Regions from separate parts of the Streptomyces sp. NPDC002698 genome, predicted to be linked through region 1. Evidence: riboswitches for the same ligand, from Rfam matches in the RefSeq annotation. Region 1 holds a riboswitch; each other region holds the start of a gene.
What was found. Region 1 has a riboswitch for thiamine pyrophosphate ahead of ACFYW9_RS12995 (thiamine ABC transporter substrate binding subunit). Riboswitches for the same ligand answer to the same signal wherever they lie in the genome.
Positions count from the first base shown of each region.

Region 2: it holds a riboswitch for thiamine pyrophosphate, as region 1 does, so the genes downstream of both, thiO (glycine oxidase ThiO) here and ACFYW9_RS12995 (thiamine ABC transporter substrate binding subunit) in region 1, are expected to answer to the same signal.
Region 3: it holds a riboswitch for thiamine pyrophosphate, as region 1 does, so the genes downstream of both, thiC (phosphomethylpyrimidine synthase ThiC) here and ACFYW9_RS12995 (thiamine ABC transporter substrate binding subunit) in region 1, are expected to answer to the same signal.
Region 4: it holds a riboswitch for thiamine pyrophosphate, as region 1 does, so the genes downstream of both, ACFYW9_RS31400 (purine-cytosine permease family protein) here and ACFYW9_RS12995 (thiamine ABC transporter substrate binding subunit) in region 1, are expected to answer to the same signal.

Region 1 covers NZ_JBIAQM010000007.1:100,409-107,531, forward strand. Annotated here, with positions in the region: gene ACFYW9_RS12975 (LOG family protein) at 1-960, shown strand, start outside; gene ACFYW9_RS12980 (LAETG motif-containing sortase-dependent surface protein) at 1,147-1,806, shown strand; gene ACFYW9_RS12985 (ABC transporter ATP-binding protein) at 1,879-2,937, opposite strand; gene ACFYW9_RS12990 (ABC transporter permease) at 2,938-4,536, opposite strand; gene ACFYW9_RS12995 (thiamine ABC transporter substrate binding subunit) at 4,692-5,750, opposite strand; TPP riboswitch at 5,872-5,977, opposite strand; gene rlmN (23S rRNA (adenine(2503)-C(2))-methyltransferase RlmN) at 6,065-7,123, opposite strand, start outside.
Region 2 covers NZ_JBIAQM010000017.1:158,485-165,607, reverse strand. Annotated here, with positions in the region: gene pknB (Stk1 family PASTA domain-containing Ser/Thr kinase) at 1-668, opposite strand, end outside; gene ACFYW9_RS24095 (thiazole synthase) at 923-1,717, opposite strand; gene thiS (sulfur carrier protein ThiS) at 1,721-1,921, opposite strand; gene thiO (glycine oxidase ThiO) at 1,918-3,084, opposite strand; TPP riboswitch at 3,082-3,194, opposite strand; gene ACFYW9_RS24080 (hypothetical protein) at 3,245-3,622, shown strand; gene ACFYW9_RS24075 (NAD(P)/FAD-dependent oxidoreductase) at 3,655-4,893, shown strand; gene ACFYW9_RS24070 (Rv2175c family DNA-binding protein) at 4,958-5,329, shown strand; gene thiE (thiamine phosphate synthase) at 5,421-6,080, shown strand; gene metF (methylenetetrahydrofolate reductase [NAD(P)H]) at 6,208-7,123, shown strand, end outside.
Region 3 covers NZ_JBIAQM010000036.1:24,059-31,181, reverse strand. Annotated here, with positions in the region: gene ACFYW9_RS33635 (hypothetical protein) at 1-87, shown strand, start outside; gene ACFYW9_RS33630 (VWA domain-containing protein) at 369-1,853, opposite strand; gene ACFYW9_RS33625 (LysR family transcriptional regulator) at 1,850-2,794, opposite strand; gene ACFYW9_RS33620 (DUF1801 domain-containing protein) at 3,022-3,384, shown strand; gene ACFYW9_RS33615 (VOC family protein) at 3,381-3,776, shown strand; gene thiC (phosphomethylpyrimidine synthase ThiC) at 3,832-5,652, opposite strand; TPP riboswitch at 5,645-5,801, opposite strand; gene ACFYW9_RS33605 (YibE/F family protein) at 5,873-7,123, shown strand, end outside.
Region 4 covers NZ_JBIAQM010000031.1:15,022-22,144, reverse strand. Annotated here, with positions in the region: gene ACFYW9_RS31410 (phospholipase) at 1-1,209, opposite strand, end outside; gene ACFYW9_RS31405 (alpha/beta fold hydrolase) at 1,342-2,175, opposite strand; TPP riboswitch at 2,525-2,619, shown strand; gene ACFYW9_RS31400 (purine-cytosine permease family protein) at 2,611-4,011, shown strand; gene thiD (bifunctional hydroxymethylpyrimidine kinase/phosphomethylpyrimidine kinase) at 4,078-4,902, shown strand; gene gndA (NADP-dependent phosphogluconate dehydrogenase) at 5,268-6,710, shown strand; gene ACFYW9_RS31385 (hypothetical protein) at 6,811-7,123, opposite strand, start outside.

The DNA.
Region 1 (7,123 bases):
GGGGGTGCCGTGTTCCTCGGCTGCCCGATGGAGCCCGAGGCGGCCGCGCGGGTCCGGCTCTCCGGCGCCCTCGTCTTCCCTCCCGTACCCGGCCTCCCCCTCGACCCCTACCGGGGCCACCTCTACTCCCCCGACGAGCTCTTCGCCTCGCTCGACGCGGGGTACGAGTCGACGCCCGACGCCCGCGCGTACGCCTGGTTCCAGCGGACCAAGGCCGACGGCGACATCTTCGCGTCGATGGTGCGCGCGGTCCACGACGACTCCGTCTCGGACGCGCTCGAGGAACTCCTCGTCGGCGTACGGCTGGTGGGCGTGATGGGCGGCCACGCGATGGCGCGCGGCACGGAGGCCTACGCGGGGGCCGCGCGGCTCGGCCGCACCCTCGCCCGCTCCGGTCTCATGGTCGCCACCGGCGGTGGCCCCGGCGCCATGGAGGCGGCGAACCTCGGCGCGTACGCGGCCCCGTTCGACGACGGCATGCTCGACGAGGCCCTGCGTGTGCTGGCCGCCGTCCCCTCGTTCACCCCTTCCGTCACGGACTGGGCGCGCGCGGCGTTCGAGGTGCGCGAGCGCTGGCCCTCGGGCGGCGCCTCGGTCGGCATCCCCACCTGGTTCTACGGCCACGAGCCGCCGAACGCCTTCGCCGCGCACATCGCCAAGTACTTTGCCAACGCGACCCGCGAGGACGGACTGCTGGCACGCTCGAACGCGGGGGTCGTCTTCCTTCCGGGCGCCGCCGGGACCGTACAGGAGATCTTCGACAACGCGACCCCCAACTACTACGGGTCCAGGGGTGAGCCGACCCCCATGGTCCTGGTGGACCGGGAGCACTGGACCGAGAGATACCCCGCCTGGGCGCTGCTGACGTCGCTGGCCAGGGAGCGCCCGATGGAGTCGCGCATCGCCCTCGTCGACGGCGTCGATGACGCTCCGGAAGCGCTCAAACACCTGGGACCTTAACAACTCGGCAAAGCCAACAGCGAGGCACGGTCTACGCATTGACAGCACTTAGGTCGCGCTTATACACCTGTGAGACTCCTGGGGGCGCTGTTGCTGGATAGACCGCAGCAAATCCCCCCACACCCCCCGCAGTTGCGCAACCTGTGAAGGGCAATCGTGTCCATATCTCGACGCACCGCACGTACCGTGCGAATCCTCGGCGTTGCCTCCGCCTCTGCCGCGCTCGCGCTCGGCGTCGCCGGCAACGCACTCGCCTGCAGCATCAAGGACTTCTCGGCCGCCGCCACCTGTGACGGCAACGGGAAGGGCATCATCACCGTGACCGACATCGACCCCTCCGCCAAGGAAGCCACCATCACGGTCTTCCTCGAGCGCAACGGCGCCGACGACCACCAGGTCGGAACCGCCCAGAAGGTCGTCGGCAAGAAGGACGGCGCCACCATCTCCTTCTCGGAGGACTGGGCCCCCAAGGCCGAGTACCGCATCCACGTCAGCGTCCCTGGCATCGTGGACAAGGACATCTCCCCGAACCTGGTGACGAAGGACGAGGCCTGCTCCACGGAGTCGGAGTCGCCGTCCCCGTCGGCGAGCCCGGAGCCGTCGGAGTCCGCCCCCGCGGACACCCCCTCGGACTCGGCGACCCCGTCCGACTCGGAGAGCAGCGCCGCTCCGGCCACCCCGGGCGACAACCAGCCGTCCGCGGCCGCCGGTGAGTCCAACCTCGCCGAGACCGGCGCGAACTCCAGCACCCCGATGATCGCCGGTATCGCCGGCGCGCTCGTCGTCGTCGGTGGCGGAGCGGTCTTCTTCGGCATGCGCCGCCGTGGCGCCTCGAAGGCGAGCTGAACCACCTCCTGAACGACCGTGTGGCCCGCCCCCGTCGAGGGGGCGGGCCACACGGCTGTCCGGACGTCCCGCTCAACCCGCCTGCCGCGCCGGTCGCTTCGCGGGGGCCGGCGCCCCGAGGACGACGGTCTCCGCGGCGTCGAACTCCACCCCGACCACGTCCCCGGGCTCCGGAGCGTCCCGCAGCGCGCACGCGGCCTCCAGCCGGGGCGCGCCCTCCGGCTGGAGCCGTACGGCGACGTGCGTGCCCCGGAAGGTGCGCGCGGCGACCGTGCAGCGCAGCCCGTCCGCCACGGCCACGAGCCGTACACCGGCGGGCCGTACGAGGAGGGTTCCGGGACCCTGGGGGGCGCCCTCGGGCACCGGGACCTTGCCCCAGGGGGTGTCGGCGGCACCCCCGCTCACGGTCGCGTCGACCACGTTGTCGAAGCCGAGGAAGCGGGCCACGAAGGCGTCCGCGGGCCGCTGCCAGACCTCGAGTGGCGTACCGGACTGGGCGATCCGCCCGTCGCGCATGACCACGACCCGGTCGGCGAGCGCGAAGGCCTCGCCCTGGTCGTGCGTGACGGCGAGCACCGTCGTCCCCAACTCGCCGAAGAGCTGCCGGAGTTCGACGACGAGCCGTTCGCGCAGCGAGCGGTCCAGCTGGCCGAGCGGCTCGTCGAGCATCAGCAGCCGGGGGCTCGGCGCGAGGGCGCGGGCCAGCGCCACGCGCTGCTGCTCACCGCCGGAGAGCGAGGCGACGGCGCGGTCCCGGGCTCCGGGCAGCCCGACGAGGTCCAGCAGCTCCCCCACCCGGGCGGCCTGTCCGCTCCTCGACGTGCCCCGCATCCGCAGTCCGAAGGCCACGTTGCCGCCCACGTCCCGCTGCGGGAAGAGCTGATGGTCCTGGAACATCAGGCCGACGCCCCGCTTGTGCGCGGGAACGTCCTTCTGGTCCTGTCCGTCCAGCACCACACGGCCCTCGTCCAGCGGCTGCAGTCCGGCGACCGTCCGCAGCAGTGTGGACTTCCCGCTGCCGCTCGGCCCGAGCACGCACACGATCTCGTGCTCGGCGACATCGAGGTCGACGGCGTCCAGCACGGGCCGCCCGCCGAAGCGTACGGTCGCGCCTTGGAGGCTCAGCAGCATCTAGAACTCCCCGGTCCGGTCGGTCCGCACCCGCTCCAACAGCAGCAGCGCCACCGCGCACACCACCATCAGAATGGTCGAAAGGGCCATCGCCTGGCCGTAGTTGAGATCTCCCGCACGCCCGAGCAACCGGGCGACGGCGACCGGCAGCGTCGGGTTGTCGGGCCGTGCGATGAAGACGGTCGCCCCGAACTCCCCGAGGGAGACGGCGAAGGCGAACCCGGCCGCGACCAGCAGCGCCCGCCGCACCATCGGCAGATCGACCTCGCGCCACACCCGCCACGGCGACGCCCCGAGGACGGCCGCGGCCTCCCGCAGCCGTCCGTCCACCGCGCGCAGCACGGGCAGCATCGTCCGTACGACGAAGGGGACGCCCACCAGCGCCTGCGCCAGCGGCACGAGGATCCAGCTCGCGCGCAGGTCGAGCGGCGGCTCGTCCAGGGCGATCAGGAACCCGAAGCCCACGGTCACCGCGGAGACGCCGAGCGGCAGCATCAGCAGGGCGTCGAAGCCCCGCATCAGCCGGCCCGCGCGCCGGGTGAGGGCGGCGGCGGCCAGACCGCCGATCAGCACGGCGATGGCGGTGGCGGCGAGCGCGTACTCCAGCGAGTTGCCGACCGCCTCGATCGGGGCGACGAGGAAGACGCCTCCGTCGTCGTCGGCCAGGGCCCGGTAGTAGCCGAGCCCCGGGGCGCCGAGGGAGCGCTGGACGAGGACGGCGAGCGGCAGCACGAGCAGGACCGCGATGCTCACCAGCACACCCGCGAGGAGCGCCCACTGTCCGGCACCGCGCGGCCGGCGCGCGGTCGTCGCCGGCGCCACCAGCCGCAGGGCGGTCTCCCGTCGGCGTACGGTCGCCGCGTGCACGGCGAGGATCGCGCCGACGGCCACGAACTGGACGATCGTGAGCACCGCCGCCGTCGTGAGGTCGAAGATCTCGGAGGTCTGCCGGTAGATCTCGACCTCGAGGGTGGAGAAGGTGGGTCCGCCGAGGATCTGCACCACACCGAACGAGGTGAAGGTGAAGAGGAAGACCATGAGGGCGGCGGCGGCCACGGCGGGCCCGAGCGCGGGCAGCGTCACCCTGCGCCAGGCCGCGAGACGCGAGGCCCCGAGCATGCGCGCGGCCTCCTCCTGACGCGGGTCGAGCTGCGACCAGAGCCCGCCGACGGTCCGGACGACGACGGCGTAGTTGAAGAAGACATGCGCCAGCAGGATCGCCCACACCGTGGTGTCCAGGCGTACGCCCCACAGCTCGTCGAGCAGCCCTCCCCGGCCGACCAGCGCGAGGAACGCCGTGCCGACGACCACGGTCGGCAGCACGAAGGGCACCGTCACCACGGCCCGGAGCATCTGTTTGCCCCGGAAGTCGAAGCGCGCGAAGACGTACGCGCCGGGGAGCGCGACCAGCAGCGTGAGCGCCGTCGAGGCGAGCGCCTGCCAGGTGGTGAACCACAGCACGTGCCGGATGTCGGAGCGGGTCGCCACGTCCCAGATCCGGCCGAGCTCCCAGCCGCCGTCCCCGTGGAGCCCGCGCGAGACGATCGCGGCGACCGGCCAGGCGAAGAACACCGCGAAGAACGCGACGGGCAGGACCATCAGCCCGAACCGCGCCGCGCTCCCCCGACGCGCGCCGCGCGAGGCCGCGGATTCGGCTGCGGGGCCGGCGTCGCCGCCCCGGCCGGTCCCGCCGGTCCCACCGGCCGGTTCGGGCTTGCCTGCCGGGCCGGTCTCGCCGGCCTCGTCCGCTTCCGTTACTTCAGTACGAGTGAGGTCCACGACTTGACCCACTGGTCGCGGTCGGCGGCGATCTTCGCGGGCGCCAGGATCTCGGGATCCTTGGCCTGCGGACCGAACCGGGTGAACTCCGCGGGCACCCGCGCGCCCTCACGGACCGGGTAGACGAACATGTTGAGCGGCATGTCCTCCTGGAACTCCTTGGTGAGCAGGAAGTCCAGGAACGCCTTGCCGCCCTCGGCGTTCTCGGCGTTGCTGAGCAGACCCGCGTACTCCACCTGCCGGAAGCAGGTGCCGTCCGCGACGCCGGTCGGGGCCGTGGCGGGCTTCGGGTCGGCGTAGATGACCTCGGCGGGCGGCGAGGAGGCGTACGAGACGACGAGCGGCCGGTCGGCCTTGGCCTTCTTGCCTCCGGCGGACCCCGAGAACTCCTCGTTGTACGCCTGCTCCCAGCCGTCCACGACCTTCACGCCGTTGGCCTTGAGCTTCGTCCAGTAGTCCTCCCAGCCCTTGTCGCCGTAGTGCGCGGCGGACCCGAGCAGGAAACCGAGGCCGGGCGAGGAGGTGGCGGCGTTCTCGGTGACGAGGAGGTTCTTGTACGCGGGCTTGACCAGGTCGTCGAAGGACCGCGGCGGCGCCAGCTCGTGCTCGCTGAACCAGGCCTTGTCGTAGTTGACGCAGATGTCGCCGGTGTCGATGGGCGTGACCCGGTGCTTGTCCTGGTCGGTCCGGTACTCCGGCAGGACCTGGTCCGCGCCCTTGGCCTCGTACGGCTGGAACAGCCCGTTGTCGAGCGCGCGGGAGAGCAGGGTGTTGTCGACGCCGAAGAAGACGTCGCCCTGGGGGTTGTCCTTGGTCAGGACGGCCTTGTTCACGGCCTGCCCGGCGTCGCCGTCCTTGAGGACGCGGACCTTGTAGCCGGACTGCTTCTCGAAGTCCGCCAGCACGCTCTTCGACACGAGCCACGAGTCGTGGCTGACGAGCGTGACCGTCTTCGGATCGCCCGAGCCGGAGCCGCCGGACGAGCCGCACGCGGACAGCACGGGCAGCGCGACGAGACCGAGCCCGGCGGCCATGACGGCGAACCGTCTGCCGCTGCTGACGGTGGTGGTGATGCTCACTGATTCCTCCTGGGTGACCAGGAAGAGACGCGGCCCTGCCCGGGACCTCTGACGGTTCCCGGGCAGGGCGCAACAGCTTGAGTAACGACCGAACTTCCTACCCAGAATGACCTGGGCAAGGTTCAGAGGGTCTGCGGTCTGTCCCGCACTCTCAGCGCTGTGGCGCTCCCCTGTCGGAATATGAAGATGTCGGACGGTGAAGATGCCGGACGACGGGATGGTCCGACCATGGTGATGCCGGACGACCGTACGGGCCGACTCGGTTCAGACTACCGCTCGGTCGCGGCGAGCTGGCCACACGCTCCGTCGATCTCCTGCCCCCGGGTGTCCCGGACGGTGACCGTGACGCCATGGGCCGCGATCGCCTCGACGAACGCCTTCTCGTCCTCGGGCCGCGACGCGGTCCACTTCGAGCCCGGGGTCGGGTTCAGCGGGATGAGGTTGACGTGTACGGGCTTGCCCTTGAGCATCCGCCCGAGCCGGTCCCCACGCCACGCCTGGTCGTTGATGTCGCGGATCAGCGCGTACTCGATGGACAGGCGCCGTCCGGACCGGTCCGCGTATCCCCAGCCGGCGTCCAGCACCTCGCGCACCTGCCACCGCGTGTTCACGGGGACGAGGGTGTCGCGCAGCTCGTCGTCCGGGGCGTGCAGGGAGATCGCGAGCCGGCACTTGAAGCCCTCGTCCGCGAACCGGTTGATGGCGGGGACGAGCCCGACCGTCGACACCGTGATACCGCGCTGCGAGAGCCCGAGGCCGTCCGGCTCGGGGTCGGTCAGGGCCCGGATCGCTCCGACCACCCGCTTGTAGTTGGCGAGCGGCTCGCCCATCCCCATGAAGACGATGTTGCTCAGCCGCGCCGGACCCCCGGGGATCTCGCCGTCACGCAGCGCGCGCATACCGTCGACGATCTGGTGCACGATCTCGCCGGTGGACAGGTTCCGGTCGAGGCCGGCCTGCCCGGTGGCGCAGAACGGGCAGTTCATCCCGCAGCCCGCCTGCGAGCTGATGCACATGGTCACCCGGTCCGGGTAGCGCATCAGCACGGACTCGACGAGCGTGCCGTCGAAGAGCCGCCACAGCGTCTTGCGGGTGGTGTCCTGGTCGGTCGACAGGTGCCGCACGACCGTCATCAGCTCGGGAAGCAGCGCTTCCTGGAGCTTGCCGCGCGAGGCGGCCGGGATGTCCGTCCACTCGGCGGGGTCGTGCGCGTACCGGGCGAAGTAGTGCTGCGAGAGCTGCTTGGCACGAAACGGCTTCTCGCCGATCGCGGCAACCGCTTCTTTGCGCTCGGCGGGCGTGAGATCGGCAAGGTGCCGCGGCGGCTT
Region 2 (7,123 bases), on a different contig from region 1:
TGCGCGGGGGAGTTCGCGGTGTGCGGCTTGGCGCCGGTGAGCATTTCGTAGAGGACGACGCCGCAGGCGTAGACGTCGACCCGGGTGTCGGCGGTGCCGTGCTCGATCTGCTCGGGGGCGAGGTACGACACGGTGCCGAGGACGGTGCCCGTCGTGCTGGTCACCGTGTCCACGGCGCGGACGAGACCGAAGTCCGCGACCTTGACCCGGCCGTCGTCCCCGATCAGGACGTTCTCCGGCTTCATGTCGCGGTGCACGAACCCGGCGCGGTGGGCCGCGCCGAGCGCGGCGAGCACCGGCTCCAGGATGTCGAGCGCGGCCCGGGGCTGGAGGGCGCCGCGCTCGCGCAGCACGTCGCGCAGGGTGCACCCGGCGATGTACTCCATGGCCAGATAGACGTACGACCCGTCCGCCCCCTGGTCGAAGACCTGCACCACATTGGGGTGCGCCAGCCGTGCCACCGACTTGGCCTCGCGGATGAAGCGCTCGACGAACGAGACGTCCGCGGCCAGCGTCGGGTGCATCACCTTGAGCGCGAGCACGCGGTCCAGACGGGTGTCCAAGGCCCTGTAGACCGTGGCCATCCCGCCGACCGCGATCCGTGCGTCGACGCGATAGCGGCCGTCGAGCACGTGTCCGACAAGCGGGTCCTGAAGGGTCGTATCCACGCAGGTGAGTCTACGAGCCGCCACTGTCACGAGGTCACGTTCGGCCGATACAGGGGCCCGACTGCAGCCGACCTGTGACGCGCATCGCACGTACGAATGTCTGTTCGTCGAGCAGATGTCCGATCATGGCCCGTCTGTCACCGCAAGGCCACAACGCGACAACCCGCACGCCCGCCCGGCCGGAAACCGACAGGGAAGCCGATGCGGAAGCCGCGCGGAGACCGGCGCGGAGACCGACGGCCGGCGGCCCTCGGTCAGAACGCCGGGCGCTCGGGGTCCAGTGCCGCCATGCCCTCCACGGGAGAGGACGCCGTGGCGAAGTGCCTCCGGGGGATGCGTCCGGCCCGCCGCGCCAGACGCCCCGCCTCCACCGCGTGCCGCATGGCCTCCGCCATCAGGACGGGCTCCTGCGCCCGCGTCACCGCCGAGGCCAGCATCACCCCCGCGCACCCCAGCTCCATCGCGAGCGCGGCGTCCGACGCCGTGCCCGCTCCCGCGTCCAGGATCACCGGCACGCGCGCGTGCTCGACGATCAGCTCGAAGTTGTGCGGGTTGCGGATCCCGAGCCCGGACCCGATGGGCGAGCCGAGCGGCATGATCGCCGCACAGCCGACGTCCTCCAGCTTCCGCGCCAGCACCGGGTCGTCGTTCGTGTAGGGCAGCACGGTGAAGCCGTCGTCGACCAGCGTCTCCGCCGCGTCGAGCAGCTCGATCGGATCGGGCAGCAGGGTCCGCTCGTCGGCGATGACCTCCAGCTTGACCAGATCGGTGCCCAGCGCCTCGCGCGCCAGACGAGCCGTCAGCACGGCCTCGCCCGCGGTGTAGCAGCCGGCCGTGTTCGGCAGGACACGGATGTTCAGCCGGCCGAGCACCGACAGGACCGAGCCGTGCACCGACGCGTCCACGCGCCGCATCGCGACCGTCGTCAGCTCCGTGCCGGACGCCACCAGGGAGCGCTCCAGCACGTCGAGGCTGGGCGCGCCGCCCGTCCCCATGATCAGCCGGGAGGCGTAGGTCGTACCGCCGAGGACGAAGGGGTCGTCTGCCATGGGTCAGCCTCCTTGGACGGCGGTGAGGACCTCGACGCGGTCGCCCTCGGCGAGCGGGGTGGAGGGCCACTGCGCACGCGGGACGACGGTCTCGTTCAGGGCGGCGGCCACCCCGGACGACGACGGGGTGAGGGTCGCGACGAGCGCGTCGAGAGCGGTTCCCGCGGCGATCAGCCGCCGCTCCCCGTTGACGACGATGTTCATACGTGCAGCTCCGTGCGGGCCGTGGCGCCGAAGCGCAGGGGGGTGAAGGGGCGGGCTTCGGCGGGGAGTTCGCCGGTGGTCAGGACGTGGGCCAGCACGTCTCCGGTCACGGGCGTCAGGAGCACGCCGTTGCGGTGGTGCCCGGTGGCCAGCAGCAGCCCGTCCAGCGCGCTCGGGCCGAGCAGCGGCGCGTTGTCGGGCGAGCAGGGGCGCAGCCCCGCGCGGGTCTCGGTGAGCGGCAGCTCGGTGATCCCGGGGACCAGCTCGTGGGCGTCGCGCAGCAGCTCGTACACGCCGCCCGCCGTCACGGTGGTGTCCCAGCCCAGCTCCTCGCTGGTCGCGCCCACCACGAGCTCGCCGTTCTCGCGCGGCACCAGGTAGACGTGGCTGCCGCGCACCACGGCCCGCACGGTGCGATGGAGGAAGGGCGCGTACCGCCCCGGCACGGTCAGCCGCAGCACCTGCCCCTTGACGGGGCGCACCGGCGGCACGACGTCGTCGGGGACGCCCGCCAGGCGGCCGCTGAGACTGCCCCCGGCGAGCACCACCTGACCCGCGCCGAGCCCGGTGCCGTCCGCGGTGACGACCCCGGTGGCCCGTTCCCGTACGACGCTCAGACGCTCCGCCCAGGTCCGGTGCATGACCACCCCGGCCCGCTCGCAGGCCGTGACCAGGGCCGCCGCGAGGCGCCGCGGGTCGATCTGGTGGTCGCCGTCGACCCGCAGGCCCCCGCGCACGCCGGGCGCGAGCATCGGCTCCAGGCGGCGGCACTCACGGCCGCTCAGCCACTCCGACTCCAGCCCCGACCGGACCTGCAGCGCGTGCAGTTCCCGCAGATGGGCGCGGTCGTCGGCGTCCAGCGCGACGGCCAGCGTGCCGCTGCGGCGGTAGCCGAGGTCCTGTCCGGTGGCCTCGGTGAGCTCGGCGGCGAAGTCCGGATAGCGGCGCGCCGAGGCGAGGTTGAGGCCCAGCAGGGTCTCCTCGCCGAAGTGCAGCTCGGTGACGGCGGCCAGCATCCCGGCCGCGACCTGCGCGGCCCCGCCGCCCGGCTCGGGGTCCACGAGCGCGGTCGTGAACCCGCGCTGCGCGGCCCGCCAGGCCGTCACCAGACCGATGATTCCGCCCCCGACGACGAGGACGTCCGACGAACGTGCAGACGGCATGGGCGTCCAGCCCCTCCCTTCGCCGGCATGACCCGGATCAGGTTCGTACGGTCGGAGGCCGCCCAGCCTCCCTCTCAGCCCGGTGCGTCCGGGCTCCCGCGAGTGCTTTACGTTGGCCACCCTAGCCCGCCCCCTCCGTCTCAGTAAGGGAGCCTCCGCCATGGCGCGACCGCTCGACGGCCTCGTGCTCGCCCCCGTCGCCGACCAGGCCCCGGGCCAGGTGGGCACCGGCACCCGGTTCACGTACCACGAGCGGGACGGCGTGGTCTGGGCCGACTACGCGGGCGGCGACGTCGTCCGCGGACATCTCGTCGGCACCCGCGAGGGCGACCGCCTCGACTTCCGGTACGTACAGCTCAGGCGCGACGGGACCACCGCGTCCGGCCACTGCGTGTCGCTCGTCGTGGAACTGCCCGACGGGCGCCTGCGGCTGGAGGAGAGCTGGACGTGGGAGTCGCAGCCGGGCGCCGGGACGAGCGTGGTGGAGGAACCGCGCGCGACCGGCCGTGTGGAACAGGTCACCGAGCACGTCCGCTGACTGACGGATCGTCACGTGTCTATGGTGATCAGGTGAGCGATCAGACGCAGGCACAGTCCCCGTCGCAGAGGCCCGCGGTCCGACGGGTCGTCGTGGCGGGCGCGGGCATGGCCGGGGTGCAGACCGCGGTCGCCCTGCGCGAACAGGGCTTCACGGGCACCGTCACGCTGATCGGCGCGGAGCCGCATCAGCCCTACGACCGGCCGCCGCTGTCCAAGGCCGTCCTGCTCGGCAAGGCCGAGGGCTCCGCCTTCGACATCGACTTCGAGGCCCTGGACATCGACCTCAGACTGGGCAGCGAGGCGCTCGGTGTGCGCCCCGGCGACCACGAACTGGACACGGACGCGGGGCCCGTCCCGTACGACGTCCTGGTCGTCGCCACCGGCGCCGAACCGATCCGGCTCCCCGGCGCCGAAGGCGTGCCGGGCGTGCATCTGCTGCGCACCCTGGACGACGCCGACCGGCTGCGTCCCGTTCTCACCCGGCAGCACGACATCGTGGTGGTCGGAGCGGGCTGGATCGGCGCCGAGTTCGCCACCGCGGCGCGCGAGGCGGGCTGCGCGGTCACGGTCGTCGAGGCCGCCGACCGGCCGCTCGCCGAGGCGCTGCCCGCCGAGGTGGCCGCCCCGATGACCGCCTGGTACGCGGACAGCGGGACCTCGCTGCGCACCGGCGCGCGCGTGGAGCGCGTCGAGCCCGGGGCGGTCGTCCTGGACGACGGCTCCCGGGTGCCCGCGGACGCCGTCGTGGTCGGGATCGGCGCGCGGCCCGCCACGGCCTGGATCGCCGGCTCGGGCATCGAACTCGGCGCCCACCGCGAGATCGTCGCCGACGACCACCTGCGCAGCTCCCTGCCGGACGTCTACGCGGTCGGCGACTGCGCCTCCTTCCCGTCCGGACGCTACGAGGAACGCCTCCTCGTCCACCACTGGGACAACGCCCTCCAGGGCCCGCGCACGGTCGCCCTGAACATCGTCGGACAGACGCCCGCCGCCTACGACCCCGTGCCGTACTTCTGGTCCGAGCAGTTCGGCCGCTTCGTCCAGTACGCCGGCCACCACACGCCCGCCGACACCCTGGTCTGGCGCGGTGACCCCTCGGGAGCCTCCTGGTCGGTGTGCTGGCTGCGCGAGACACGGCTCGTCGCCCTTCTGGCGGTGGGCCGCCCGAGGGATCTCGCCCAGGGCCGCAGGCTGATCGAGGCGGGCGCCGCCATGGATCCGGAGCTGCTCACGGACGCGTCGAGGCCGCTGAAGGGCGCCACGGTCTGATCCGTCACCCCAGGCCGGACGCCCTCGGCTTCCGACTGTCGGTCCGGGATGGCACGCTTGTCCCGTGACCGAGATTGACGCAAAGATCGATGCTCTCGTCCCCGCCTGGCTCACCCTCCCCGACATCGCCGAACAGTTCGGCGTCGAGGTGACGCGCGTCCGGCAGCTGGTCAAGGACGGCCAGCTGATCGCCGTACGCCGTGGTGAGAACCGCGCGCTGCACGTCCCCGCCGATTTCATCGACGCGGACGAACAGAAGGTCGTCAAGGGCCTGGCCGGCACCCTGACGCTCCTGAGGGACGACGGCTTCTCCGACGAAGAGGCCCTCGAGTGGCTCTTCACCCCCGACCCGAGCCTGCCCGGCACCCCCGCACAGGCTCTGAGCGAGAATCGCGGCACGGAGGTGAAGCGCCGCGCCCAGGCGCTCGCCGTCTGACCTGAACGCGACCGTCCGGCACGGGGAGTGCGGCGGCGGGACCATCCCGGCCGCCGCACTCCCCGCGCACCGACCAACGGGGGACCCACGCATGCCCGAGAACGCCGCCACGACCCCACGGGGCCTGCTCGCCGACGCCCGCGTCTATCTGTGCACGGACGCCCGCAGACGTCAGGGCGACCTCGCCGAGTTCCTCGACGCGGTCCTGGCGGGCGGCGTCGACATCGTGCAGCTGCGCGACAAGGGCATGGAGGCGGGGGAGGAACTGGAGCACCTCCAGGTCTTCGCGGACGCCTGCGCCCGGCACGGCAAGCTCCTCGCGGTCAACGACCGGGCGGACGTGGCCCACGCCGCCCGCGCCGACGTCCTGCACCTGGGCCAGGGGGACCTCCCGGTTCCCGCGGCCCGCGCGATCCTCGGCGACGAGGTGATCGTCGGCCGTTCCACGCACTCCGCCTCCGAGGCCGGCGCCGCCGCCGTCCAGGAGGGCGTGGACTACTTCTGCACCGGCCCCTGCTGGCCCACCCCCACCAAGCCCGGCCGCCACGCACCCGGCCTCGACCTGGTCCGCGGCACGGCGGCCCTCGGCACCGGCCGTCCCTGGTTCGCGATCGGCGGCATCGACCTCGGCCGGCTGGACGAGGTGCTCGAAGCGGGCGCCCGCCGCGTCGTCGTCGTACGGGCGATCACCGAGGCGGACGACCCGGGCGCGGCGGCGGCGGAATTCGCGAAGCGGCTGCGCACGGCGTAGGCCGCCGGCCGCCCGCGTGGAGAGTCCCGGCGGGGCCGCTGTCCGAGGGGTGGACAAGAACTCGACAGACCGGACAAAAGGCAGCGGTTCGGTTGGGTGACCGACGCCCTCTGGCTAACCTGCGGGTATGGCCCTCGGATCTGCTTCCACCAGGACTGATCGCGCACGCACCGTGCGCGACATGCTCGCGACCGGCAAACAGACCTTTTCCTTCGAGTTCTCGGCGCCGAAGACTCCCAAGGGCGAGCGGAACCTGTGGAACGCCCTGCGGCGGGTCGAGGCCGTGGCTCCCGACTTCGTCTCCGTGACCTACGGGGCGGGCGGCTCCACGCGGGCCGGCACGGTCAAGGAGACCGAGCAGATCGTCCTCGACACGACCCTCACCCCGGTCGCGCACCTCACCGCGGTCGATCACTCCGTCGCGGAACTGCGCAACATCATCGGGCAGTACGCGGACGCGGGTATCCGCAACATGCTCGCCGTGCGCGGCGACCCGCCCGGCGACCCCATGGGCGAGTGGGTGCCCCACCCCAAGGGTCTGGCCTACGCGGCCGAACTGGTGCGCCTCATCAAGGAATCCGGCGACTTCTGCGTCGGGGTCGCGGCCTTCCCCGAGATGCACCCCCGGTCCACGGACTGGGACCTGGACGTCTCCCACTTCGTCGACAAGTGCCGCGCCGGCGCCGACTACGCGATCACGCAGATGTTCTTCCAGCCGGAGTCCTACCTCCGTCTGCGTGACCGCGTGGACGCGGCGGGTTGCGCGACGCCGGTCATCCCCGAAGTCATGCCCGTGACAAGTGTGAAGATGTTGGAACGGCTGCCCAAACTCTCGAACGCTTCGTTCCCGGACGCCCTGAAAGAGCGGATCCTCACAGTCAAAGACGATCCGGCGGCTGTACGCTCCATTGGGATCGAGTTCGCGACGGAGTTCTGTGCGAGGCTGCTGACCGAGGGAGTCCCCGGGCTGCACTTCATCACGCTCAACAACTCCACGGCGACGCTGGAAATCTACGAGAACCTGGGCCTGCACCACCCGCAGC
Region 3 (7,123 bases), on a different contig from region 1:
GGACCCGCGGCAGGCTCGCGCCCGAGCTTCTCCAGCCCGGACTTCACCAGCCCGGACTTCGGGGGACCTGAACACCAGCCCGAGTGACCCGGCCGGCCGACGGCCGGGTCAGAGGCAGGAGAGGGCCCGCGCGGGTGCGCGGGCCCGTACACCGCTGCGGGTGCGGCCCTTCGCGGCTGCCGCGGGCGCTTCCGTACGGCCGCGGGGGCAGAACCCTGCCCGCGCGGCCCGCCGCGGGCGCCGGTCCCTCCCGCGCACGGCCGCGGCGCGGGCGGTCCCTACGGGCTTCGGGGCGGGCGGTCCTCCACACCCGCCTCCGGGCGGCCCGGGAGCGTCCTGCGGGCGTCATGCGCTGTCCTCGGGGTGCCTCAGACGATGCCCAGCCGCCGGGCCTCCTTCGTCCACGACGGGAACTCGGACAGCAGCCGGTCGTAGAGCTCCGGATCCGGTACGTCGCTGATGTCGTCGACCGCGAAGAAGCCCACGTTGTCGACGCGTCGGCCCGGCAGGGTGTCGAACCGCTCCAGAACGCCGTAGTCGGAGCGCCCCAGTCCGACGAACTGCCAGAAGACCGGCTCGTCCACCGCCTCCCGCAGCTCCTTCTCGATCTCCTTGTTGCGGTAGACGCCTCCGTCGGAGAAGAAGAGCACCAGGGTGGGATCGGCGGCCGGGTGCTCGCGGACGAACGTCCGGATCTCGGCGATCACCTTCTGCTCCTCGTTCTGGATGCCGACCGCCCGCATGTCCACCTGTCCCGGCAGCAGGCCCTTCTTCGGCTTCTTCCTTCTGAACAAGGTCAGTTCACCTACCCGGACGTGGCGCTCCAGCCACTCCGGCAGATCGCCCAGAGCGAGGTCCGGCAGCCGGGCCGGGTTCGACGCGAAGGTCCACGCCTGCATCTCCCCGTCGTCGTCCAGCTGTGCCGCCACCGCGGCCATCCGTTCCACCACATCGGCCACGACGCCCTTGGAGTACAGGAACGACATCGACCCGGAGGCGTCCAGGACCAGGACGACGCGGGCCCTGACCCCCACCGCCCCGTGCTTGCGCAGACTGACCGCCACCTGCTCCTTGCGCAGGGAGAGCCGCTTGCGCATGTCGACGGGCAACCGCTCCTCGCCCTTGACGAGACGAGGGGCCGAGCCGGGAGCCGGGGCCGGGGATGCCTGGGGCGCGGGAGGGACGGGCGAGGCCGGGGGCGACGGGGGTACCGGGGGGACAGGCGCGGTCGGGGGTGCGGGGACCGGCGAGGGTGTCGGTGCCGCTGCGGTGGCTCCGGCGGGCGCGCTCCTCGCGTCCGCGCTCCCTGCGGTGCCCGGCTCCTCGTCCACGCTGATCCCGAAGTCGGTGGCCAGGCCCGCGAGCCCGGAAGCGTACCCCTGGCCCACGGCGCGGAACTTCCACTGACCGCCCCGCAGATACAGCTCGCCCCCGATGAACGCCGTCTCCGTCGTCGCCTCCATCTCGAAGAACGCCAGTTCCTCCCCGGTTCCGGCATCGAGCAGCCCCAGTCTCAGACCCGACAGCTGGCCGAAGGTGCCCCCGTCGGCGGAGGCGCCCAGGACCACGCGCTGGATCTCCGGCTCCAGGGCCCGCAGATCCACCTCGACGGTGTCCGTCGTCCCGTCTCCCTCCCGCCGCTTGCCCGAGTGGCGCACGGCGCCGGAGGCGTGTCTGGGCTGGTTGTAGAAGACGAAGTCACCGTCGTCGCGCACCCGCCCGTCCGCCCGGAGCAGCAGGGCCGAGGCGTCGGCGTCCGGCGCACCGGGTCCTCCTGACCAGCCGAGTACGACCCGCACCTCCTGCGCGGCAACGGGAAGGTTGGCACCCTTGCTCATCGATGTCGGTGTCATGCGTCCAGTCTCCCTGGAGAAGCCGTCAGTGGGTCCGGCCGATACGCCCGCTCGTGGGAAGAGCCTGCCGCGTCCGTCGCGGCCCGTACGAACGCGCGCAGCCGCTCGGTGGTGTTGCCCTCCATCCACACCAGTCCCCGTTCGATCGGCTGTGCGTCGTGAAGGGGTACGTAGGCGACGTCGGGCCTCGGGTAGTACCGCCGCGAGTGCTCCCCGACCGGGAGGACGCCCCGGCCCATCGCGACCAGGGTCAGCATCTCGGAGAACGACCCGCTGGCAGGCCCCTTCGGAACGGGCCTGCCCGAGGGGGTGCGGTCCGGTGTGCGGTCCCGCTTGAACGCCGCCGAGGTCACCTCGGGGTACTGCACCACGGGATGGTCCGCGAGCACCTCGAGGGACAGCCGTTCCTCGCCGGCCAGCGGATGACCTGCCGCGACGGCCAGGACCCTTCTCTCCCGCAGCAGTGCGGGTCCGCAGGCCATGCCGTCGAAGGGGAACGAGGCCAGCAGCACGTCGACCGAACCGTCCAGCAGACTCGCCCGGGAGTTGGAGAGCTGGACCTCCCGCACGTCGACACGGCAGTCCGGGTGACGCTCACCGAACGTGGCGACCGCCTTGAGAAGCGTGGGCGCCGTCCACTCGCCGAGGAAGGCGACCCGCAGCTCTCCGGTGACGCCCCGGCTGGCGTCGGCCGCCCTTCGCAGCGCCGCTTCCATCCCGGCGACCAGGGGCGCCAGGTCGGCCGCCAGCTGCCGGCCGATCGCGGTGAGCCGGACGGAACGGCTGTTGCGTTCGAACAGCAGGGCTCCGACTCTGCGCTCCAGCGCCTTGATCACCTGGCTCACGCGCCCAGTCGTGATCACCAGCCGCGCGGCGGTCCGGCCGAAGTGCAGTTCCTCGGCCAGCGTCAGAAAGATCTCGGTCTCCAGTCGCTCCAGCATGAAACCCCCGGCGTTAAATCTGACTCAACAGTCGTACAGCGATCATGCCTTGATGGCGGCCCTCTCGCGGCGGATCGTAGAAGGCGTCCACCCGGCCGCGGAAGAGCCGGCAAGGCCCCCGGCCGGCCGAGCACACAGCACCCCCGCGCCCGGTTCCGCCCACCACCAGGCCCACCACGCCATCACCTCCACCCCGCCCGTCACGCTCTTCCCGAACGGGGACCCATATGACTTCCTCGGACATCACCGCCTACCTGAACGGTCTCGACGGCCCGCTGCGCGACATCGGCGAGAGAACCAGGCACGTCATCGACTCGGCCCTCCCCGACGACTCCGGCGCGCTGTGGCACGGCCATCCCACCTGGAGCCTCGGGGACAAGCCGGGGCGGACCCCGGTCTGCCTGCTCAAGGCCTACACGTCCTACGTCACCTTCGGTCTCTGGCGCGGCCAGGACGTGGCCGATCCATCGGGCCGGCTGGTCGCCGGAGCCCGACGGATGGCCTCCGTGAAGCTCGGCCGTGCCGACGAGATCGACCCCGCCCTGTTCAGCGCGTGGCTTCGCCACGCCATCGCCCTGGAGACGACATGACCGCCCTGCGCGTGAAGGCCTTCGACCACCTGGTCCTCAACGTCGAGGACGTCGAACGGTCCCTGTCCTTCTACACCGGACTTCTGGGCCTCGAACCCGTACGCGTCGACGAATGGCGGCGCGGCCAGGCCCCGTTCCCGTCGGTGAGGGTCACGGCGGAAACCATCATCGACCTGACCGCCCGTAGCCGCGGCGGGTCCAACGTCGACCACATCTGCCTCACCGTGGAACCTCTGGACTGGGACCAGGTCATCGCGTCGGGATCCTTCACCGTGCTCGAAGGGCCCGTGAAACGCTTCGGCGCGCGCGGCAACGCCACCTCGGTCTACGTCCAGGACCCGGACGGCAACACCGTCGAACTGCGCTGGTACCCGCAGGACGGCACACCGTGACCGTGCCGAGGGCGGCGGTCCGGGTGTCCGCCCCGGACCGCGCCCGTGATCCGGCTCAGTCGGCCAGCGGCAGGTACACGCGGTTGCCCGCCTCGGCGAACTCCCTGGACTTCTGAAGCATGCCCTCGGAGATCTCCTCGGCGGAGGCGCCGTCGGCCACGTCACCGCCGAACCGCTCGTTGATGTTCTGGCTGATCTTCATCGAGCAGAACTTCGGCCCGCACATGGAGCAGAAGTGGGCCGTCTTGGCGGGCTCGGCCGGCAGCGTCTGGTCGTGGAACTCCCGCGCCGTGTCCGGGTCGAGAGCCAGGTTGAACTGGTCCTCCCACCGGAACTCGAAGCGGGCGTCGGAGAGCGCGTCATCCCATTCCTGCGCACCTGGGTGCCCCTTGGCGAGGTCGGCTGCGTGGGCGGCGATCTTGTAGGTGATGACGCCGGTCTTGACGTCGTCACGATCGGGCAGGCCCAAGTGCTCCTTGGGCGTGACGTAGCAGAGCATGGCCGTGCCCCACCAGGCGATCATCGCGGCACCGATGCCGGAAGTGATGTGGTCGTACGCCGGCGCGACGTCCGTCGTCAGCGGCCCGAGGGTATAGAACGGAGCTTCATCACAGATCTCCTGCTGAAGGTCGATGTTCTCCTTGATCTTGTGCATCGGGACATGTCCCGGGCCTTCGATCATCGTCTGTACCTGAAAACGCTTCGCGACCCTGTTGAGTTCCCCGAGCGTCCTCAACTCGGCGAATTGCGCCGCGTCGTTGGCGTCCGCGATGGAACCCGGCCGCAGCCCGTCGCCGAGCGAGTAGGTGACGTCGTACGCGGCGAGGATCTCGCAGAGTTCCTCGAAGTTCTCGTACAGGAACGACTCCTTGTGGTGCGCGAGGCACCAGGCGGCCATGATCGAGCCGCCGCGCGAGACGATGCCGGTCTTGCGGTTCGCGGTGAGCGGCACGTACGCGAGGCGCACGCCCGCGTGAACCGTCATGTAGTCCACGCCCTGCTCGGCCTGCTCGACGACGGTGTCCTTGTAGATCTCCCAGGTCAGTTCCTCGGCACGGCCGTCGACCTTCTCCAGCGCCTGATAGAGCGGCACGGTGCCGATGGGGACGGGAGAGTTGCGCAGCACCCATTCACGCGTGGTGTGGATGTTGCGGCCGGTGGACAGGTCCATGACCGTGTCGGCGCCCCATCGGGTCGCCCAGGTCATCTTGTCGACCTCCTCCTCGATGGAGGAAGTCACCGCGGAATTACCGATGTTGGCGTTGACCTTCACCAGGAACCGCTTACCGATGATCATCGGCTCGATCTCCGGATGGTTGACGTTCACGGGCAGCACCGCTCGGCCCGCGGCGATCTCCTCCCGTACGACCTCGGGGGCGACGTTCTCACGGACCGCCACGAACTCCATCTCGGGCGTGATCTCACCCCGCCGCGCGTAAGCGAGCTGGGTCACCGCCTGCCCGGACCGCCCCCGGCGCGGCTGACGCGGCCGGCCGGGGAAGACCGCGTCGAGATTGCGCAGCCCTCCGCGCGGGGACGTGTGCTTGATCCCGTCGTCCTCGGGACGGACGGGACGGCCCGCGTACTCCTCGGTGTCCCCGCGGGCGATGATCCAGCTCTCACGCAGCGGCGTCAGCCCCCTGCGCACATCGGTGTCGACGGCCGGATCGGTGTACGGGCCGGAGGTGTCGTACAGCGTCACGGACTGTCCGTTGGTGAGGTGCACCTGGCGAACCGGCACCCGCAGATCGGGGCGAGTACCCCCGACGTATGCCTTGTGCCACCCGATGGACCGCCCGTCCTGGCCGTTCGGGGACGGCGGGGAAACCCCGTCCGTCCGACTGGAGGCAGGCGTGCGTACATCCTTGTCGGTCATGAGACCTACTCCCTACGCCGGCATTACCCGGTAACAGGTTCAGCGGTCGACGCAGCGGCTTCCGATCGCCGATGTTTCATGTGAAACATCGCGAAGACGGAGGTCAGCGCCCTCTCAGCCCGGTGCTCCGAGCTCCCGCGTGTGCAAAGGTGCCCCCACGCTAGCGTCATGTTTGGCGCGGTGAACAGAGGGCCCTTGACGTTCTTGCGATGATCGGGCGGTGACGACGACCCGACAGCACCCCTTCCCCCCGCCCGAGCCACCGCGCCGTTCCGGCTCCGACGACGGCCGTGGGCATGGCTCCGCTATCGGTCACGGCCACGAGCAGGAGCACGGCCACGGCCACGGACCGGGCGGTGATCATCACGGTTCGGGCGACGGTCACGGGCCGGGTCCCCGCCGCGGGCACAACGAGCCTGCGGGCGCCGGTCACGGGCATTCGCACAGCCACGGTCCCGCCGCTCCGGTCTCCAAGCAGCTGCGCAAGGTCATCGCCGCGGTACTGATCCCCTTCGCCGCCGCGGTCGTGGTGGGTCTCGTGGTGCTGTGGCCCGGCGGCGCGCCGTCCCACGAGCGCACCGGTGTCGGGTTCGACCGGCAGACCCAGCAGGCGACGGTCACGAAGATCGGCCAGGTGGACTGCAAGTCCGTGAACGCCTCCTCGGGAACCGCGACGGGCGGCACCTCCGCCGCCGGGGGTTCCTCCGCTCAGTCCGGGAAGGGGGGTGAGTGCAAGAAGGCGACCGTCCGCATCGACACCGGCGAGGACAAGGGCCGCACGTTCACCGAGATCGTTCAGCCCGATCAGTCACGGCAGTTGCACCAGGGCGAGAAGGTCGTCGTCGCGTACGAACCCTCCGCCCCCAAGGACCTCCAGTACTCGGTCACGGACGCGAACCGGAAGCTGCCCCTGACGCTGCTCGCAGTGATCTTCGCGGTGGTCGTCGTGGTGATCGGCCGGATGCGCGGCATCATGGCCCTGGTCGCCCTGGCCATCAGTTTCGTGATCCTGAACTTCTTCATCCTGCCCGCGATCCTGCAGGGCTCGAACCCGCTGCTCGTGGCCGTCGTCGGGTCCAGTGCGATCATGCTGATCGCGCTCTACATGTGTCACGGTCTGTCGGCCCGGACGTCCGTGGCGGTGGTCGGCACCCTGCTCTCCCTGGTGCTGATCGGACTCCTCGGCTCGGTCTTCATCGACTGGGCCGTACTGACCGGCAACACCGACGACAGCACCGGCCTGATCCACGGTCTGTACCCGTCCATCGACATGAGCGGCCTGCTGCTGGCCGGCGTCATCATCGGTTCGCTCGGTGTCCTGGACGATGTGACGGTGACGCAGACGTCCGCGGTGTGGGAACTGCACGAGGCGAACCCGACGATGGGCTGGCGCGGCCTGTACCGCGCGGGCATCCGTATCGGCCGCGACCACATCGCGTCGGTCGTCAACACGCTCGTCCTGGCCTACGCG
Region 4 (7,123 bases), on a different contig from region 1:
GGAGATCGCGGCGTCACGGAAGTGGTTCATGACGAAGAGCGGGCGGAAGCCGTTCTCGGTACGGGTGAGCGGTACGTTCGTGCCCGCGTCGTACCAGCGGCTGTAGCAGGACCAGTCCGAGGAGCCGAGGCCCGAGCCCATGGACCAGTAGTTCTCGACGGTCCACTCGCGCTGGTACATGACGCCGAAGCTGTCCCGGGTCAGTCCGGCGGACTCGTCCGATGAACGGCTGTGGTCGGTGAAGACGAGCAGGCGGTGTCCCGCCGCGGTGAGATCCGCGAGCTTCGGCCAGCCGTTCTCGCGCACGCCGGTCCGGTCGGGACGGTAGAGGACGTCGGACAGACCGTTCACCCGGGCGAGTTCGGCGCGCAGGACGCCCGGGTCGACGTAGTCCTCCAGGAACACGGTGACGAACTGGTCGGGGTGCTGCTTGAGGAAGTCGACCATGCGCTGGAGGTCGACCCAGAGCGCGACGGGCCTGCTGACGAGGGTGCAACTGTTGTGGCAGAGGATGGCTCCGTCGGGGGTTTGATGCAGGTCCAGCATGAACCCCCTTACTCCGTCGGCGAGTTGCTGATTGATGCCTCGCTTCTGATTGGGTACGAGGTTGACGAAGGGCGGGGCGAATCCGCCGTCCACGCCGTTCGCGTAGGCGTTGTGCGCGGTGAGGAACGTGACCTGGTCCAGGGTGCGTTGGTCCTGCGGCGGCATCGGCAGGGTCGCGGACGCGGCCGGGGTGAGGTACCAGGAGGCGAGAGCGCCCGGTGAGCCGATCGCCAGCTGGGCCGGGTAGTTGGAGCCCGAGGACTTGTCGGTGACGGTCAAGTAGCTGTTCGTTCCCGGGGCTTTGAGCGCGTACTGGTCGGTGCCGCTCGGCGTCACCTCCCAGGTGGCATCCGCACTCGTACACGCGACGGTTCGGGCCTGGCTGCCCGAGCGGCCCAGACAACTGCCCGCGCTGTCGGTGCTTTCGAGTACGGAGGCGGAACCGCTCCGGCGCAGGGTCCACTGCTGGCGGTCCTCGTTTCCCTTGGGGTTGTGCTGGACGACCGCGCCCGCGCTGTCGGACGCGTTCAGTCCCGTGATGGCGCTCTGGACGAAGTAGGTGCCCGCGACGGGGACTTCGGCGGCGCCGGCGGGCGCGGGGACGGCGAAAACGGAGCCCAGTACAGCGGTGGCGGCGAGCAGGGAGCGTCGGCTCGGTCTCATGGCACGTGATCCCTTCCTGTGGGGAGCATGAGCATGCCATGCAGCGACACAGGGGCGGGCGGCGGCGGTACGGATCGCGTCAGTTGGGCGTGGCCCCGGGCCGATGGCTTTCCGCACACCCGCCGGGTGAGGTCAGCGGCCGCCGGCTCGCGTGCCGGGGTGCTCGATCCGCGTGACGAACGCGGCGATGTCGGCGACCACGCGTTCGGGCTGTTCCCACTGGAGGCAGTGGCCGGTCTCCGGGTAGGCGAGGAATTCCGCGCCGTGCACCGCGTCCAGGATGGTCTGCTGGTCCTCTCGGGGCAGGAACTCGTCCTGTTCACCCCAGATGACGAGTGTGGGCACCAGGATGCCGGCGAGGGTCGCGCGGAGATCGGCGTCGAGGAGACCGCGGGCCGTGTCCTTCCAGACGTAGGCGGGGAGCTTGAGGTTCTCCTCCACCATGGTCTCGACGAACCCCCGGGCGATCGGGCGGGTCATCGTGTCGGCCAGGAAGTCCTCGACGAACGCGCGGGGCACGGGATCGGCCAGATCCTCCATGGCGCGGGCCATGGAGGCCACCGCCGGTTTGTCAGCGAGGGTGCCGGGGACACCGAGCAGGACCAGGCCCGCGATCCGGTCGGGATGGCTGCCGGCGACGATCCGGGCCGGTACGCCGCCGCTGGACGCCCCGACCAGGACGGCCCGGGGGATGTCGACCACGTTGAGGAAGTCCACCAGGTCGGCGGCGAAATCGTCCGGGGTGTAGCCCTCCGGGGGCCGACCGGCATCGCCGTGCCCGCGCTGCGTGGGCGCGTATCCGTGCAGGGACGCGGGAAGGCGCCTCAGGAGGGGTTCGAAGGACCACCAGGAGTCGGCCAGACCGTGCACGAAGACGACCGGCGTGCCACTGGGGTAGCCCGCTTCGGCGTACGGGAGAGCGAGACCTTCCCGCACCTGCGCGGACTTCAGGGAGATCACGGTCACGGCACCCTGCCTCCTTCCGCCCGGCCACCGGGTCCGGGAACCCGGGAGCGGAGAGCGAGCGGCGATCACCTCCGACAGTACCGAGGCGCGGCACGCGCCGCGCTGCGAACGGGCCCGCTCGCGCCGTTCGAATGAACCGGAGCGCGCGCGGGCGGACACCGGTCCGGGCGAGTGAGCCCACGCAGCGACGCTTCCGAAGGGGACCTGGGGTCACGGGCCCCGGAGGACTCCCGGACGGTCCGGCCGGGTCCGGCGGTGGCGCCGCCCGCCCGTACACGGGAGCTGAGCACGGGTTCTGCCCGGGGGACCCACTCCCGCTCGGTCCTCGGGAGCGGTTAGTGTGTCCGTCGTACCGGACACGGGGTGCCCCGTCCGAGGGCTGAGATCACACCCGTCGAACCTGAACCAGTTCATACTGGCGGAGGGATGTCTTCCATGCCATTGGCGCATGTTCCCGGCGGGCTGCCCGCCGACAGCCGGCCCGCCGTCTTCGACGGACGGATGCCCGCCGCACCCGGCGACCTGCGGGTGGAGGGGCGCGGCATCGAGCCGGTCCCCGAGAGCAACCGGTACGGCGGTGCCGGGCGCCTGTTCACCGTGTGGTTCGCCCCGAACCTGACGATGACGGGTGTGTTCACCGGCACGATCGGGATCGCGCTCGGCCTGGACTTCACCACCGCACTGGCCGCCGTCGTCCTCGGGACCGTGCTCGGCGCCCTGCCCACCGCCTACCTCAGCACCTGGGGCGGACTCACCGGCACCGGCCAACTCCCGCTCGCACGGCTCGCGTTCGGCCGGGCGGTGGTACTGCCCGGGATGCTCCAGTGGCTGTCCTCCATCGCCTGGGACGCGTTGATCGGCCTGTTCGGCGGGGACGCGCTGGCGCGGCTGTGCGGCTGGCCGTTCTGGCTCGGCGTCCTGGTCATGATGGCCGCTCAGGGGGCCCTCGGCGTCCTCGGCTACGAGGCCGTCCACCGCCTGCAGATCGTCATGACGTTCGTGCTCGCCGTGGCCTTCGCGGTGATCGCCTGGCGGATGCTCGACGGGGTCCACCCCGCGACGACCGGATCCGCGACGGGCGCCGACCGCGCCGGCGCGTTCGTCCTCACCAGCACCATCGCGCTGAGCCTCTCGCTGTCCTGGGCACCGTACGCCGGTGACTTCAGCCGCTATCTGCCGCGTTCGACGTCCCGCCCTCGGATGTTCTGGTGCACCCTGCTCGGGCTCGTCGCGTCCTTCGTCGCCGTGCAGGTCCTCGGGCTGTGGGGCGCGTCGGTGCTGACCGACCAGACGGCGGCGGGCGTGGACACGCTGCTGGGCGGCGGTGCCGCGGGAGCGTTCGGGCTGCTGGCCGTGGCGCTCGCGGCGGTGTGCAGCAACGCGATGAACGACTACAGCGGTTCGCTGGCCCTGCAGACCCTGGGTGTGCGGATGCCGCGCCCGTTGGCGGCCGCCCTGGCCGCCGCGCTCGGCTTCCCGCTGGTGCTGTGGATGCACGCCGCCGACACCACGGCCCGCTTCCAGAACGTGCTGTTGTTCGTGGGCTGTTGGATCCCCGGGTTCGTCGCGATCGTCGTCGTCGACTGGATCGCCCGGGGGCGGGAGCGTGGGGACGCCCCGGTCGACGTCGCCGCCGAGATGTCCCGTCCGCGCCCTGGATGGCCGTCGCTGGTGGCCTTCGTCGCCGCTTTCGGCGCGGCCGTGCCGTTCATGGACACGAGCCTGTACGTCGGTCCGGTGGCCGACGCGCTGCACGGCGCCGATCTCTCGTACTACGTGGCGTTCCTGGTCGCCCTCGCCCTCTACGCCCCGCTGCGGCTGCGCCGCCGCGTCTGAGGGCTGCCCGTCGCTCCGCCGGTCCAGGGCTTCGGGCCCGCGGCCGTACCCCGAGAGGAACACCCCATGACCACCCCGCCCCGCGTCCTGACGATCGCCGGCTCCGATTCCGGCGGAGGCGCGGGAATCCAGGCCGACTTGAAGACCATGCTCGCGCTGGGCGCCCACGGGATGAGCGTGCTCACCGCTGTGACCGCGCAGAACTCCGTGGGTGTGCAGGGGGCTTGGGAACTGCCCGAGGAGGCGGTACGCGCCCAGTACCGCAGTGTGGTCGACGACATCGGGGTCCAGGCCGTGAAGACGGGGATGCTCTCCTCGCCCGGCCTCGTCACCACGGTCGCCGAGTTGCTGTCCGACGTGGGCGTCCCGGTCGTCGTGGACCCGGTGAGCGTCTCCAAGCACGGGGACCGGCTGCTGGCCGACGACGCGCTGGACGCCGTACGGACCCGGTTGCTGCCGCGGGCGACCGTGGCCACCCCGAATCTCGACGAGGTCGCCCAGCTCACCGGGTTGAAGGTGGACGACGAGTCGGGCATGCGCCGGGCCGCCGGGCTGCTGCTCGCGTTCGGTCCCCGTTGGGTGCTCGTGAAGGGGGGACATCTGCCGGGCCAGGCCGTCGACCTGCTCACCGACGGAACCTCCGAGCACTGGCTGCGCGCGCCCCGCCACGACAACCGGCACACGCACGGCACGGGGTGCACGCTCGCCTCGGCCGTCGCGGTGGGCCTGGCCGAGGGCCTCGAAGTGCCGGAGGCGGTACGGCGGGCCAAGGCGTACGTGACGGCCGCGATCGAGGCCGGTTTCGCGCTCGGTGCCGGTATCGGACCGGTGGACCACGGGTGGCGGCTGCGCCGCGACGACCGCCCCCGCCCGACGCCCGGGCACGACTGACCCCGCCCGGCGTCCGCCCGCCGTTCCGGCACCACGGGATCCCGCCCGGGCCGCCGCCCGCGATCCCGGCACGGCTGCCCGGTTCCCCGGCCGCCGGCCCTCGTTCGGGCACGACCCGCCCCTCCGTCGGCCACCGCCCGCCCGGGGCCCTGACCCCGGCCGGCCAACGGCTCCGCACCTCGGCGCGAGGTTCCCGGACGTCCGGGTCCGTCCGGCGCCCGGAGGCCCGTTCCACGGTCCGGCACACCTCCTGCCTCGGACGGTGAACACCTCGGCCCCTCCCGGCGTACTGATCGGCACAGCGACAGTCGTCTGCTCGCCCGTCAGGTACGCGGACAGGCAGATCCGGATCCAAGGAGCACACCATGAAGGCGACCGCGCAGATCGGCGTCACAGGGCTCGCGGTGATGGGCCGCAACCTGGCCCGCAACTTCGCCCGGAACGGCTACACCGTCGCCGTCCACAACCGCACCCCCGCGCGCACCAAGGCACTGGTCGAGGAGTTCGGGCACGAGGGCTCCTTCGTCGCGGCCGAGTCGGCCGAGGACTTCGTGGCGGCGCTGGAACGCCCCCGGCGCCTCATGATCATGGTGCAGGCGGGTGCCGCCACCGACGCCGTCATCGAGGAGTTCGCCCCGCTGCTCGAAGACGGCGACATGATCATCGACGGGGGCAACGCCCACTTCAGCGACACCCGTCGTCGTGAGCAGTCGCTGCGCGAACGCGGCATCCACTTCGTCGGCGCGGGCGTGTCCGGCGGCGAGGAGGGCGCCCTCAACGGGCCGAGCATCATGCCGGGCGGCTCCCCCGAGTCGTACGCCTCGCTGGGCCCGATGTTCGAGTCGATCAGTGCCAAGGTGGACGGCGAGCCGTGTGCCACGCACATCGGCACCGACGGCGCCGGACACTTCGTCAAGATGGTGCACAACGGCATCGAGTACGCCGACATGCAGCTCATCGGCGAGGCCTACGACCTGCTCCGGCGCGTCGGCGGCTACACGCCGCAGCAGATCGCGGAGATCTTCCGGCGCTGGAACAAGGGCCGCCTCGACTCGTACCTCATCGAGATCACCGCCGAGGTCCTCGCGCACACGGACGCCGCCACCGGCGAACCGTTCGTCGACGTCGTGGTGGACGCCGCGGGGCAGAAGGGCACCGGCCGCTGGACCGTGCAGACCGCCCTGGACCTCGGCTCCCCGGTCACCGCCATCGCGCAGGCGACCTTCGCCCGCGCCGCCTCCAGCCAGGACGGCCTGCGCTCCGCCTACCGCGGCCTGCCCGGCGGCACCCACTGGGACCTGTCGGGAACCGAGGCCGAGCGCTTCACCAGCCAGGTGGAACACGCCCTGTACGCCTCGAAGCTGATCGCCTACGACCAGGGCTGGAAGATGATCCTGGACGCGGCGGCCGAGTACGGCTGGGACATCGACCTCGGTGAGGTGGCGAAGATCTGGCGCGGCGGCTGCATCATCCGCGCGGCGTTCCTCGACCGTATCCGCGCCGCGTACGCCGTCGATCCGGGCCTGGTCAGCCTGCTGTCGGACGCGGGGTTCGCCACCGAGATCAAGGACGCCCAGGTCCCGTGGCGCGAGGTCGTCTCCATCGCCACCCGCAGAGGCGTCCCGGTGCCCGCGTTCTCCGCGGCGCTGTCCTACTACGACACGCTGCGCGCCGACCGGCTGCCGGCCGCACTGACCCAGGGGCAGCGCGACTTCTTCGGTGCCCACACCTACCGGCGCACCGATCGCCAGGGCAGCTTCCACACGCTGTGGGGCGAGGCGTCCCGCAGCGAGACCGAGGTCCTGTGACCCTGTCGGTCGCCCCCGTCGGTCGATGAATGAGCGAGGGGCGGGCCGCACTTCCGTGGTGACGGAGGTACGGCCCGCCCCTCGCTGACGGCCGGACGTCTCAACCGGCGTTCGTGAAGGGCTCCTCGATCCCCGTCACTAGGCGCGTCATCACCGCGGACGGCAGCGAGGGGTTGCCGGCCGCCGCTTCCGCCACCTGCCGGTCGGGGTCGGAGAGCAGTTCCACGATCACCCGCGGCGGGAGTGCCGGGTGAGCGGCGGCCACGGGTCTGGCCCGGTCGTCCGCGAGGCAGAAGAGCAGGACCGGGGCGGTCGCGTTCGGGTCGACGTCGGCGGCGGTCAGTCTGCCTTCGCGGGCGAGTCGTACGCCGCTCCGCTCGTCGCGCGCGAGGAGGGCGACCGCCTGCGCGTGG